2 regions of the Brevibacillus nigriterrae genome follow, and region 2 is predicted to be linked to the other one. Evidence: riboswitches for the same ligand, from Rfam matches in the RefSeq annotation. Region 2 holds a riboswitch; the other holds the start of a gene.
What was found. Region 2 has a riboswitch for molybdenum cofactor ahead of ACPW7N_RS21695 (class I SAM-dependent methyltransferase). Riboswitches for the same ligand answer to the same signal wherever they lie in the genome.

Region 1 (4,422 bases), on a different contig from region 2:
GGTAATAGGAAAATCGATTCAAGAACACTTTTTCCGATAAACTCTTTGCGTGCAAAATATCGTGCCAGCAGCACTCCACCGAAAAAAACGATGGAGGTGGCTATGCCGGCAACTTTCAGAGACAAATACAGGGGAGTATAGTCTACTTCAGTCATGGAAGCCACCTTTCAATCGATTACTTCACGAAGAAGCCGTGTTTTTGTAGGATAGAGATTCCTTTATCACTGTTCAGGTAATCAAGGAATACATCCGCTTGTGCTTGTTGCTTGGAAGCGGAAAGCACAGCACCTGGATAAATGATTGGTTTGCCATTTTTCATTGGCAATGCCTAGAATTTTTACCTTATCCGTGCTCAAAGCATCAGAGGTAAATACCACTCCGAGATCTACGTTGCCTGACTCAACATAAGTTAATACTTGACGTACATCACTACCGTACACAATTTTACCTTGCAGCTTGTCCCACAGTTTGACAGACTCGAAGGTTTCCTTGGCATAGCGGCCGGCAGGAACACTTTCCGGGTTGCCAAATGCGATTTGTTTGAGTGAAGCAACATCAATTTTATCGAAACTAGTTAATGGAAGCTTAGAGTCTTTCGGAGCAATTAACACCAATTGGTTTCCAGCAAAGTTAACTCGTGTGTTTGGAACCAGAGAAGAAGTTGATTGTAGTGTATCCATCTCTTTTTGTGAAGCAGAGAGGAAGACGTCTACTGGAGCACCTTGCTGAATTTGTGTAAGCAGTTTGCCTGAACTACCAAATGTAAAGGTAAGATTATAATTTGGGTATTCTTCGGAGAAGCCCGTTTTCAACTCATTCATGGCATCTGTCAAACTTGCTGCTGCTGCAATCGTCAGGTTTGCTTTTTGACCCATCAATTTCGGTGTAACGATAGCAACTGAGTTGGCATGACCATTCCAGATTACATTTGCACCCAATGCCTCGCTGATAAAGCGGAGGGGAACCATTGTTTTGTTGTTCACTGTTTGGGCAGCAACCTCTAATGTAACACTTTTGCTATTAATTTTTGCAGTTTTCGAACCGATTTGCAATTGGATTGTCGTTGCAGCCTGTTTTGCGATAACCGTTTTTTGGCTTCCATTCCACTCAACAGTAGCACCCAATGCCTCGAAGATATCTCTCATTGGTACGAGTGTTCGGCCTTCTTTGATCACTGGAGGTTGGCTTACTGATAATGCTTTGCCGTCAACTTTCAGTGAAATTGCTCCTGCTGCTTCTGCTTGTTTTACGAAGGCAGGTGAAAACTGGGCGGCGATAAGAGACAAGGACAACATGAAGAGAAATAAATAAGACTTTACATGCTTAAACAACCTGTTCACTCCTTTATTTGATTTAAGATAAATTGTAATGAGTATTTCTATCTTATTATATTCATCACAATTGATCGACAAAACTAGATATATTTAAATATAACTAAATATCACTTGATATACTAATACATCCTTCGGGAAATGTCATCAGGGAATTCCCTGATAAGTGTAATTTAATCTCCTTATAGTTTTATCGATTGTCTTTTGTTACGATATTGTTAAGAGTTTTCATGTTTTTCAATTCCTTCGAGCTTACCTGCCTAAGGTGAAAGCTATGGTCGGTAGGCCTGGGTAATCGTGATTCGCCCACAGGGTATAGAGGGAAACTGAGATACCTTCACTTTTCTGAAAAGAAGGGAGATTTTTAAGTCATGCAACAGGAAAAAATAATTTGGACAGATGCAAGCATTCGCTGGTTTGTTGAATCTGCCAGACACACGAAGTATTATGAAGAGATTGTCAAGCAGTGCTCGTTTTTGTTTCGACCGTCCATGCAGGTGCTTGATTTGGGTTGTGGTGCCGGTATTCTTAGTCAAGCAATAGCTCCACATGTCGGATTTGTTCAGGCAGTGGATAGTTGTCCAAAAGCAGTTCAAAGCCTTTTTGAACGAATGATGCAAGAGAAGATTACGAATATCTCTTGTGCACTGGTGGATTGGAAAACGTGGAGACCTACCAGACAAGCGGATGTGGTTATTGTCAGACAACCTGACTTGCTTAACCAGTTGGACCGATTAAAGAATGCGACGAAACAGTATATCGTAGCTATTTTTCCTGACCCCAAGAAAGAAAATCGGTTTTTTCTCGGGAACATATCGTTGCCGGCGATTAATCACTGGCATCCAGGCACGTTGCAAAAGACAACCCAACAATTGAAAGAACGGAATATACCGTACCACCTCATTCGGATTTCCAGTGAATATGGGCAGTATTTTAAGCAATTGAGTGATTTTGAAGAATTCCTTGAATTTTATTATCAAATTCCAATTGGCTCAGTCTCACCTGAAATACAAAAGACGCTGTTACTTAAAAAAGAGGAAGGGTACTATTTGCCCGAAAAGAGACAAAGTGGAATCATCATCATAAAAAAAGAAGATATCACTGCATACCCGCCTCGACAGAAGTCAAATATAAAAATAAGCTTGTAACCTTGTTGGCAATGAGATGATAACCGTTGAAATCTACTTCTGTTATGGTAAATGGCATAGGATGTTTACAGAATAAAACCCGTCCCTCTATAAATGAGGAACGGGTTTTGATATTTCTCGGGCACTAATTCAATCAGTCTGATCTTGTGTTTTGTTTTTATATTTTTGTCTTATCATAGAGAGCATTCCAACCGTTGCTACTGCAATGAGCGAACTGCAGCCAAGCCCGCAAGAACCGCAGATGCCATTGCAAAGCTGAGCGGCAGGTCCTATCACGGAACTGCCGATCGTTAATCCTGCTGCGCCTGCTCCTGTAGAAAGGGAAACCAGCTTTTCTTTTCTGATACGGATAGACGACTTCATCAGGATCACACCCCTTTTTGCGTTTCTGTGCACGGTTCGGAAATCATGGGAATAGTGGCTTGGTTCCAACCGCGATTGCCTGCTCCATACGTAATTGCATTCGTTGGACAGACAGCCGTACATTGGCGACAGGTAATGCAATGGTGAATGGAGTAAGTGATTTTTTCATCTCCCAATTTCAGCGCTTTCATAGGGCAAGCTTTCACACAGGATTGACATGAGACGCATTTTTCTTTGGCATATTTTAATTTGTAGGTAAAGGGGAGACGGGCACCGACGCTATGAATAAGGCTTTGCAAGGCACCGACAGGACACATGAAATTACAATATCCACGTCCACCCTTGGTTAATGCTCCAAAGATGATCAGCCACAAGAATGCGGTGAGAATGATCGTCGAACTTAACACGCCAATATCTCTCCACAACCCGCCGTTCATCATCTTTTCGAGGAATCCGTAAGTGCAATAGGAGCAGTTCAGCGAGCCCGTAGTAAGCGGGGCAAGAATAAATCCCGCTAGAAATCCGTAGCGAATAGGGGCAGGATTCACGTATTTCGTCCAGTCAATCTTGAATTGATCGGGGACAAGTCTGCTTACATATTCAGATATGGCTCCGGCTGTACAGAGTCTAGCACAGAAAAAAGCACCAACGAAGAAAGCGGAACCCATCAAAAGAAGCAGGCTAATCCCTTGGACAGAAAGCAGGTCAATGCCTTTCCCGCCAAACAGGTTGGCAATCGGGATGCGGAAACAAGTGGCGTGAATATCTCCTCCCTTGTCTCCATGCAACATCCACGTCAAGGCTTTGTTAAAATAAGCAAAAGGCGCATAAAACAGCAAGAAGCCTACGATGTACCATAACCCCCGACGAAACAGGTACTTTCTCGATTTGATTTGAATCTTGGTTGCCTTCTTAGGGCGTAAGATCGATAACATGGTTAATGTCCACCTTCATGTTTTTGATGATCTTGCTTGGAATTGTTGCTGTTTGGTTTATCTTGATAACGAGAATTAATGATTTCAATAGGAATCGATCCAACCAGCAAGTTTGTTTTGGTATTAATAAATTGGATTTCTGATGTAGCGATATGGGCTTGCTTTTGCAAATAACTAGGTACTTCGACTTGAATGGTCATGCCAAGCACACTTCCCGGTTCAATCGGACGCATGACTTTTCCAGTTAATTCGTCATACACATCATGCACGTCCATTTTGACTTCTCCAGGGAATCCTACTAATTTAATTTGCAGATAGAGCGGGTCTTTGCTTGCGTTTTTGATTCCGCTTTTTCCATGTCCAGTTGAGAGAGAAACCCAGTCCGGCTGAACGAATCTCTTGGGCGCTCCTTGTTGGCCCATGTCAATAACGGCAGGCTTGTTGTGAAGATTGGTGAGTTCTCCCTGAAATTTGGCGCTTTCTGCGGCGAGCGAGGTTTTGTAGTACCCCGCACCTAATGTGATGGATACTGATAAAATAAAGATAATAAGTGCAATGATCTTCGTGTTGCCAATTCTGTTTCGCATCCACATTCCTCCTGATATATAAAAGGGATTTATATCAGGAACAAATATAACACTTCTC
Region 2 (4,422 bases):
TTACTCTAGACAGTGAGGACATTCAGCTTTCTGTTGATGACCTGCTTGTTGAAAAACAAGGAAAAGAAGGCTTTGCTACTGCGTCGGGCTATCTGATCAATGTTGCCTTGAATACAGAGATAACAGAAGAATTGGAGCAGGAAGGTGTTGTAAGAGAAGTCATACGAGTGATCCAGGATACTCGTAAGAAGCTGGATTTACCGATTGAGAAACGAGTGAGTCTTACTCTTGATGTGGATGCAGAATTAAAAGAAGCCTTAGAGCGCTTTGTTCATGTATTGCAGGACAACGTGTTACTTTCTACGATCAGATATGCGAAAGAACCGGATATGGAGATTGTCTCTCTTGGGGAGAAAAGCTTCGGGCTGTTGATTGATTAGTGTTGGTTCGTAACATATATAAACTTTTTTGGCTGCTAAAACACCACTCTTCACAGTGGTGTTTTTTTTTTGAATTCGAAACGTTTGAGTGAAGTTTTAAATGAAATGCATTTAAATATAACTAAATAAAATTTATAAGGGTATTCCCTGATTCTTATTTGCAATTTTCCTGATTTAAATATATTTAGTTTTAATTAGATATATTTTGTTATATAGTTGATTGCGAAGATTGTTGAAATTTGCCTGGTAGTCAGAGAGATTGCGATTGAAACATAGCAGGAGAGTGATTGGATGAAACCGTTGCAAGAATTACTGAATGAGGCAGCACTATATCATGGTCATTTGTGTGCAGGACAAGTGTTGGGAGTAAGAATCAGTATGGCAGCCTTGCGTTGGTTAGGAATTGACGAACCCAAAATCGATAAAAATCTGGTCGTCTATGTAGAAATCGATCGATGTGCCACGGATGCGATTCACTCCGTTACGGGCTGTAAGCTCGGGAAGCGAACGCTTAAGCATGTGGATTACGGGAAAATGGCCGCTACCTTTGTAGACCTGAGCACAAAAAGAGCAATTCGGGTCACGGTACCGGAAAGCACAAGAGAGCTTGCCAGACAAGCGTATCCAAACCTCGACAATCCCTATAAGCTGGCCTACGAAACAATGCCGGACGAACAATTGTTACGAATGGAGGAAGTCATTGTAGAGATTCCTCCCGAGGATTTACCGGGAAAGCCATTGCGTCGCGTACAATGTGATATCTGTTCAGAAGGAATCAACGACGGCAGAGAAGTAACCTATAAGGGATTAACTCTTTGTAGGGGATGCCACACTCCAAACAATTACTATAAAAGGATTGGAGCCAGCAATGAATCGGTCGGTGAATTGGCGCTGAAATATCATCAAAGAGGAATGAACGGTGCACAATCTGTCTTGAATGCATTAATGGATTCGCAAGTCATTCCCAATGTACCATTGTTGGTGGACATGACTGCTGTCTGGCAGGGTGGTGTCGTCGGGAAAACATGTTCTGCTTTGGCAGCAGGGACACTCGCCATTGGCACATTCGAGGGTGACAAGAGTGCTGAACTGTTCGAATTCTATCAATGGTTTGAAAAGAGCTTTGCAGGATTGGAATGTACAGAAATAACGGATCAGGTTGGCGGAAGACCGTCTAAAACACAGAAAGCCTTTTGTGATCAAATTTGCCAGCAAACTGCCAATTACATAGCACAACGCAAAAACCTTCGAGCCACACACGCCTAAAGGAAACTATGGCGGTTTGGCCTGGACCATTTGTCCACAGGGTGCTTTCGGAAACGGGAGTGCCTTCCGATGTGAAAAGGGGGAGAGATGCTTTTGATGTTTCTTTCTGCCTGCTCACGTCTGTTTTGAGCAGGCTTTTTATTTTTGTATGACGAGAGGAGGTGAATCTGTGGGTTTTATTTGGACAACAGAAAATATTAAATGGTTTGAACGGGCGGCAGATCAGACTGAGTTCTATTCACTTGTGGCAAATCAGTTGAGAGATGTTGTCACGTCGCATTCCACTGTATTTGACTTAGGATGCGGGACAGGCTACCTCAGTATGGAGTTGTCACCATTTGTAGCAAGTGTAACCGCCGTTGATTGGAATGAAGAGGCACTCCAATTTTTGCAGAGAAAATCGAAAGAGCGACAAATTGATAATATCATGCGTGAGTTAAGAGACTGGAGATGTTGGCAGCCGGACAGTCAGGCTGATCTCGTTTGTATAAGCTATTGCGATGGCTTCATGGAACATTTTCCTTACCTGATGGAATTAACCAAAAGATTTCTTGTAGGGATATTTCCGCTGGAGCATCGTGAAAGCCACCCGAATCAGGAGACTTTTCCCAAGCTCGTACAGTTTCTTCAGCGTCAGCAAATTCCTTTTGAATCGACGACGATTTGCTGTGATTTCGGACAACCAATGGAATCTTTGGATGAATGTCGTGAATTCCTGAACCACTATACCAAGACGCCGAAGAAGCTGCTTCCCGATGAATTGCTCACTCGCTATCTTAGTGAAAATGAAAGTGGCTGGTATCTCCCGAAAGTTCGAAAAAGTGGTCTTCTCCTAATTGATAAAGAAAATTGGCTAAAGAAAGGTTGAAAAGAATATGAAATCGATGAGAAGAAAACTGGTAGGCAATTGGATGCTGCTCCTGCTGCTTGCCTTATCTCTCGTGTATACGAGTGCTTGCTCACAGCAAACTACTGCACCAAATGAGACACAAAAGACAGCAACACCGACCGAGACGAAGCAATCCCAGGAGCAAAAAAGAGTCATTACTGACATGGCTAACAGACAAGTGGAGGTTCCAGCAAAGGTAAACAAAGTATACTCATCTGCACCAACAGGAACCATCCTCATCTATTCATTGGCACCAGAAAAGATGGTGGGTTGGAACTACCAACTCCGCAATGGAGAACGGAAATTTGTACTGGAACAATACCATAATCTGCCTAACCTCGGAGGGTGGTACTCGTCAAATACAGGGAATAAGGAAGAAATTTTGAAAGCGGCGCCTGATGTAATCATCTCTTTTGGTACGACACGTAAAAAAGATGCAGAACAAGCAGACGAAATCCAAAAACAACTCGGGATTCCTGTCGTGGTCATTGACAGTGAACTTACCAAGCTGGATCAAGCATTTGCTTTTGCCGGTGAGCTGTTGGGGGTACAGGAAAAAGCAGCAGAATTGGGGGCTTATTGCAAACAAAGCGTGGAGGATGTCGTTGCAAAGTCAAAGCAACTTGATGACAGCAAGCGTGTTCGTGTCTATTATGCCGAAGGAGCAAAAGGACTGGAGACAGACCCGAAAGGCTCGCCGCATACACAGGTTCTTGAACTTGTGGGTGGCATAAATGTTGCTGACGTAGAGATGAAACAAGGAAAAGGCCTCTCACAGGTTTCGATTGAGCAAGTGATAAAGTGGAATCCTGATGTCATCATTTCATGGGATGATGAACGTGGAGGTTACTACAGTGGGATTGCCAAAGATCCTACATGGCAAGGGATTCAGGCAGTGAAGGACAAGAAGATTTACGAAATTCCGACGTCCCCGTTTAACTGGTTCGACCGACCACCTTCTGTAAACCGTGTGTTGGGTATTAAATGGCTCGGCAATCTTTTATATCCAGAGCTGTACCCGTACGATATGAAGGCAGAAGTAAAGGAATTCTACAAGAAGTTCTATCACTATGATTTGACAGATAAAGAAGTGAATGAGCTGCTAATGAAAGCTTCATCCAAGTAGCAAAAGTGCACAATTCCGTAAAGGGAGTGAAACACATGAAAGAACCGGTCGGACTTTTTACACCGTGCGATTGGCTAACTATGTGGGAGGGGTATCGTGAAACAAAACCCAAACGCCACAATCATGAGCCGGGAGTTAAGTACTGGAAACGTCTGGCAGAGCGGTCAGAAGATATGCATGAAAAAGCAGCAAGAACGGAGAGAGCCAACCGAGTTCTTTCCTTTATCGAGCGTACCTTCCCTTTGACTCCAGGGATTTGTGTGTTGGATGTGGGTGCTGGTGACGGGACACTTTCCATTCCTTTGGCACAAAAGGGAGTGAAGGTTACTGCACTAGATGTTACGTCAGATACACTGGAAGTATTGGAGAAAAAAGCACGTCTAGCGCAAGTTCACATCGAGACAGTGTGTGCCGACTGGAGAGAGATAGATCTGCATCAATACAATTGGACCAAGGAATTCGACCTGGTCATTGCTTCTCACACGGCAGCGGTATCTACTCAAGCGAACTTTTTCAAACTGGAGGAAGCATCTAGAGATGCTGTATATTACGCATCTTTTACCAAGCCACATCACAATCATTTTCAGGATGTTCTTTGGCCCAAGATCATCGGCGAGGAAATTGCTAAGCTAAACTACGGTGTCTATTTCGTTTTCAATTGGCTGTATGCAAGGGGAATCATCGCTTCTGTCGAGGAGTTTACCATCCAATTTCAGAAGACAGAAGAGTTCATGGAAGTGCTGAAGGAGTTTTACGAGTAC

Region 1: it holds a riboswitch for molybdenum cofactor, as region 2 does, so the genes downstream of both, ACPW7N_RS08550 (class I SAM-dependent methyltransferase) here and ACPW7N_RS21695 (class I SAM-dependent methyltransferase) in region 2, are expected to answer to the same signal.

Annotation. Positions count from the first base shown of each region.
Region 1 covers NZ_JBNCMT010000009.1:5,996-10,417, forward strand. Annotated here, with positions in the region: gene modB (molybdate ABC transporter permease subunit) at 1-155, opposite strand, end outside; gene ACPW7N_RS08540 (substrate-binding domain-containing protein) at 176-283, opposite strand; gene modA (molybdate ABC transporter substrate-binding protein) at 237-1,331, opposite strand; molybdenum cofactor riboswitch at 1,564-1,703, shown strand; gene ACPW7N_RS08550 (class I SAM-dependent methyltransferase) at 1,703-2,479, shown strand; gene ACPW7N_RS08555 (hypothetical protein) at 2,609-2,842, opposite strand; gene ACPW7N_RS08560 (4Fe-4S dicluster domain-containing protein) at 2,848-3,777, opposite strand; gene ACPW7N_RS08565 (hypothetical protein) at 3,780-4,364, opposite strand.
Region 2 covers NZ_JBNCMT010000036.1:7,353-11,774, forward strand. Annotated here, with positions in the region: gene ileS (isoleucine--tRNA ligase) at 1-380, shown strand, start outside; gene ACPW7N_RS21690 (C-GCAxxG-C-C family (seleno)protein) at 672-1,646, shown strand; molybdenum cofactor riboswitch at 1,614-1,744, shown strand; gene ACPW7N_RS21695 (class I SAM-dependent methyltransferase) at 1,816-2,514, shown strand; gene ACPW7N_RS21700 (ABC transporter substrate-binding protein) at 2,522-3,661, shown strand; gene ACPW7N_RS21705 (class I SAM-dependent methyltransferase) at 3,697-4,422, shown strand, end outside.